DNA from 2 places in the Agromyces tropicus genome. Region 1 is predicted to be linked to the other one. Evidence: predicted binding sites of a transcription regulator. Region 1 holds the regulator's gene; the other holds the start of a gene.
The links. The regulator LexA, encoded in region 1, represses DNA repair genes until DNA is damaged. The targets are predictions, from matches to a motif close to TCGAACANNTGTTCGA.

Region 1 (2,395 bases):
GCGTACGACGCGCGCGTGGCGGCGCAGGACGACCTCGCGCTGCCGGCCCTTCCGACCACGACGATCGGCTCGTTCCCGCAGACCGCCGACATCCGCCGCGCTCGTGCGCGGCTCGTGAAGGGGGAGCTCACGGAGGCCGGGTACCGGGAGCTCATGCGCGAGGAGATCTCCCGCGTCATCCGCCTGCAGGAGGACCTGGGCCTCGACGTGCTCGTCCACGGCGAGCCCGAGCGCAACGACATGGTGCAGTACTTCGCCGAGCTGCTCGACGGCTTCGCGGTGACGCAGCACGGCTGGGTGCAGTCGTACGGCTCCCGCTGCACGCGTCCGTCGATCCTGTGGGGCGACGTCTCGCGCCCGGCGCCGATGACGGTGGAGTGGTCGACCTACGCGCAGTCGCTCTCGGAGAAGCCGGTCAAGGGCATGCTCACCGGTCCGGTCACGATCCTCGCGTGGTCGTTCGTCCGCGACGACCAGCCGCTGGGCGACACGGCCCGCCAGGTCGCGCTCGCCCTGCGCGACGAGATCGGCGACCTCGAGCAGGCCGGCATCCGCGTCATCCAGGTCGACGAGCCCGCACTGCGCGAGCTGCTCCCGCTGAAGCGCGCCGACCAGCCCGCCTACCTCGAGTGGTCGGTCGGCGCCTTCCGGCTGGCCACGGGCGGCGCGGCACCGGCAACGCAGGTGCACACGCACCTCTGCTACTCGGAGTTCGGTGTCGTCATCGACGCGATCCGGGAGCTCGACGCCGACGTCACCTCGATCGAGGCGGCGCGCAGCCGCATGGAGGTCGTCGGGGACCTCTCGGCGAGCGGGTTCGACCACGGCGTGGGTCCCGGCGTCTACGACATCCACTCGCCGCGCGTGCCGAGCGTCGACGAGGTGCGCTCGCTGCTCGAGCGCGCGGTCGAGGGCGTGCCGGCCGGCCGGCTCTGGGTGAACCCGGACTGCGGCCTGAAGACGCGCGGCTACGACGAGACGGTCGCGTCGCTCGCGAACATCGTCGAGGCGACCCGGGCGGTCCGCGACGAGGTCGCGGTGGCCGCGACGGCCTGACTCCACGCGAGGGGCGGATGCCGCGGGCACGTGCCTGCGGCATCCGCCCCTCGTCGTGCCGGGCCGCGCGGCCTCAGACCGTGCGGAGGACGGCGACGACCTTGCCGAGCACCTCGGACTCGTCGCCGAGGATGGGCTCGAAGGCCGAGTTGCGGGGGAGCAGCCAGGTGTGGCCGTCGCGCTGGCGGAAGACCTTCACGGTCGCCTCGCCGTCGAGCATGGCCGCGACGATCTCGCCGTTCTCGGCCGTGCGCTGGGAGCGCACCACCACCCAGTCGCCGTCGCAGATCGCGGCGTCGACCATCGAGTCGCCGACGACCTTGAGGATGAACAGCTCGCCCTTGCCGACGAGCTGACGGGGGAGGGGGAAGACCTCCTCGATCTGCTGCTCGGCGGTGATCGGCACGCCGGCGGCGATGCGGCCGACGAGCGGCACCATGGCGGCGTCGCCGACGGGCGCGGGTTCGACCGCGGCCGTGCGCGGCTCGGTGCCGGGGACGTCGATGAGGATCTCGAGCGCGCGCGGCCGGTTCGGGTCGCGCCGCAGGTAGCCGGCGAGCTCGAGCTGGTTGAGCTGGTGGGTGACGCTGGAGAGCGAGGAGAGCCCGACGGCGTCGCCGATCTCGCGCATGCTCGGCGGGTAGCCCCGCTCGGCGACGGACGCGCGGATGACCTCGAGGATCGCGAGCTGCTTCGGGCTCAGCGTCTTGCGCCGACGCGACCGGCCGCTCGCGCCGCGTGCCTGGTCGATGTCGATGCTCACGTGCCTCGCCTCTCGTCGGGACCGCGTCGGCCCGGATGTCGGTGGTCGATGTTCGACTGTCGTCGGACATTCGAAACTGTATCCGCCTCGCACGCGCACGACAAACATCCGTTCGAGTGTGTCGCGGAATCAGGGCCCGGAATCCCACCATCCGGTGCTTGCAGCCTCGAACGTTCGAAGATATATTCGGAACACAGCTTCGCATCCGGCCTTCCCGGCCGAGGGCCGGATGCGGGGCTGGATCCCGGGAGGTGCGGAATGAGTGCAGTGGTGATGGGAGCCGCCGGCGCGGCTCCGGCGATGCCCGGCTTCGCGACGCCGCGGACGCGGCTCAGGCTGACCCGTCGCGGGCGTGCCGTGGTCACGACCCTGGCCGCGCTCCCGATCGCGGTGGGCGTGCTCGTCGGCGCCCTGTCCTCGGGCGGTGCTGAGGCGGGCATCGACGACGGTCGCCCCGCCGTCGCCTTCGAGACCGTGGAGGTCGGCGCCGGCGACACGCTCTGGGGCATCGCCGAGTCCATCGCGCCGTCCGCGGACCCGCGCGAGGTGATCTACGAGATCATGCGGCTGAACGGC
Region 2 (2,395 bases), on a different contig from region 1:
CCCGTCACGTACTCGAAGTTGAGCACGATGAGCAGGAACCCCCCGATCAGGCCGGCCGCGCCGATGATCGGAGCCACGACCACGCGGAACCGTCCGTAGCCGCGCCGGTCGCGGGCGAAGAAGCCGATGACCGAGACCGCGGCGACCGCCTGCGCGAACACGAGACCCGCGACGCCGGCGCCGTACGACCAGATGCCGAGCTGCAGGATCGGGTCGGCACCCGTGGCCCAGCCGACGAGGATCGCGACCACGGCGATCGCGGCGATCGTCGTGCTCGCCACGTGCGGCGCCCTGCTGGTGGCGTGGGTGCGGGCGAGCCGCTTCGGGAGCAGTCCCTCGCGGGCGAGCGAGTACGCGTAGCGGCTCGACGCGTTGTGGAAGGCGAGCAGGCAGGCGAAGAAGCTCGTGACGATGAGCACCTGCAGCACCGTGCCGGCCCAGGCGCCGAGGTACTGGTCGCCCGCGATGAACACCGTCGACTCGAAGTCGTCGCTCGAGACGAGTCCGATGACGCCCTCGATGCCGAAGGCGACCGTGAGCATCCAGAACGTGAAGGCGTAGAAGACGGCGAGGAAGCCGATGGCGATGTACGTGGCGATCGGCACCGTGCGAGCCGGGTCCTTCGCCTCCTCGGCGTAGATGGCGGTGCCCTCGAAACCCATGTAGGCGCCGAAGCCCATGACGAAGAGCGCGGCGACGCCCGGGGCGAGGAACACGGCCTCGGGGGTGAACGGGGCGGCGCTCCAGGGCTCGGGTCCGCCGTTCGCCAGCACGGCGATCGAGAGCACGAGCAGGATGCCGACCTCGGCGGTGAGCAGCACGGCGAGCACCTTGGCTCCGACGTCCACCTTGCGGTAGCCGAGGAAGGCAACGCACGCGGCGGCGACGAGCGACCAGATCGGCCACGGGAGGTCGAGCCCGAACAGGTCGGCGATGGTCAGCTGGGCGAAGAACCCGAGGAACCCGTAGAAGCTCACGGAGAGCACGATGTAGGCGAACACCGCGGCCAGCGCCGTCCCGATGCCGGCCGGCTTGCCGAGCCCGCGTGCGGCGTAGGCGTAGAAGGCGCCGGTGTTGCGGACGTGGCGCGACATCGCGGTGAAGCCGATCGCGAAGAAGATCAGGATCACGCCGCACATGAGCAGCGCGCCGGCCGCGCCGACGCCGCCGAGCCGCATGGCGGTGGGCGCGGCGCTCGCGACGACGGTCAGCGGGGCGGCCGCCGAGACCACGAAGAACACGATGTCCCACACTCGGAGCCGGCCACCGGCGAGCCGTCCGGGTGCGCCCCGGTCGGGGGCCGGCGGTGAACCGGTCCCGGTCGTCTGCTGGATCTGCTGCGTCATTGCCACGTCTCCTCATGCGCTCGGCGCTGGTCGGGATCAGAATCTGAACATGCATTCAAGTTCTAGTCGACTCGCGCTGTCAAGACTGTTATTCTCAGAATCCACAAATTCTGAACAACTGTTCGAGTCTCTGGAGTCGATGATGACCGCCACGCCGCACCCCCACGTCCGCGCCCGCGACCTCGGCGTGCCGTTCGACGGCACGCCCGGCCGGTGGAACGCGATCACCGACGTCCCGGGCGTCGAGGTCGGGTACGCGACGATCGTCGAGGGCGCGCCGGGCGACGACCTCGTCGCGCGCACCGGCGTGACGGCGATCCTCCCCCGCGGGCGCGAGGGCGCCGGCATCCCCTGCGCCGCGGGCATCCACTCGCTGAACGGCAACGGCGAGCTCACCGGTCGGAGCTGGATCGAGGAGTCCGGCTCGCTGACCCTGCCCATCGGCATCACGAACAGCCACGCCGTCGGCGCCGTGCACACGGGCATCGACCGCTGGGCGCACGAGGTGCACCCCGGGCTCGCAGCCGAGTGGATGCTCCCCGTCGTCGGCGAGACGTGGGACGGCTACCTCAACCAGATCAACGCGGGCCACGTGCGCCCGGAGCACGCGATCCTCGCGATCGAGTCGGCCGCGAGCGGCCCGGTCGCCGAGGGCAACGTCGGCGGCGGCACCGGCATGAACTGCTACGGCTTCAAGGGCGGCTCGGGCACGGCATCGCGCGTCGTCGCCTTCGGCGACGAGACCCACACCGTCGGCGTGTTCCTGCAGGCGAACTTCGGCAGCCGGTACGAGCTGCGGCTCGCGGGCGCACCGCTCGGCCGGGAGACGGCGGCGCCGAACCCGTACGAGGACCTCGAGTGGTTCGTCCGCGACGGCGCGCGGGCGCGCGTGCGCGCCGGCTCGGGCAGCGTCATCGGCATCGTGGTCACCGACGCCCCGCTGCTGCCCGGCCAGTGCGAGGCGCTCGCCCGACGCGTGCCCCTCGGCCTCGCGCGCACCGGCACGAGCGGCAGCCACTTCTCGGGCGACATCTTCCTCGCCTGCTCCA

Region 2: ABD230_RS11890 (DmpA family aminopeptidase) is a predicted target of LexA. The motif match lies at 1,457-1,472, and genes of this name have one in related genera.

What each region holds. Positions count from the first base shown of each region.
Region 1 covers NZ_BAAAPW010000004.1:21,234-23,628, reverse strand. The annotation lists gene metE (5-methyltetrahydropteroyltriglutamate--homocysteine S-methyltransferase) at 1-1,056, shown strand, start outside; gene lexA (transcriptional repressor LexA) at 1,130-1,807, opposite strand; gene ABD230_RS12525 (LysM peptidoglycan-binding domain-containing protein) at 2,093-2,395, shown strand, end outside.
Region 2 covers NZ_BAAAPW010000003.1:184,929-187,323, reverse strand. The annotation lists gene ABD230_RS11895 (APC family permease) at 1-1,346, opposite strand, end outside; gene ABD230_RS11890 (DmpA family aminopeptidase) at 1,489-2,395, shown strand, end outside.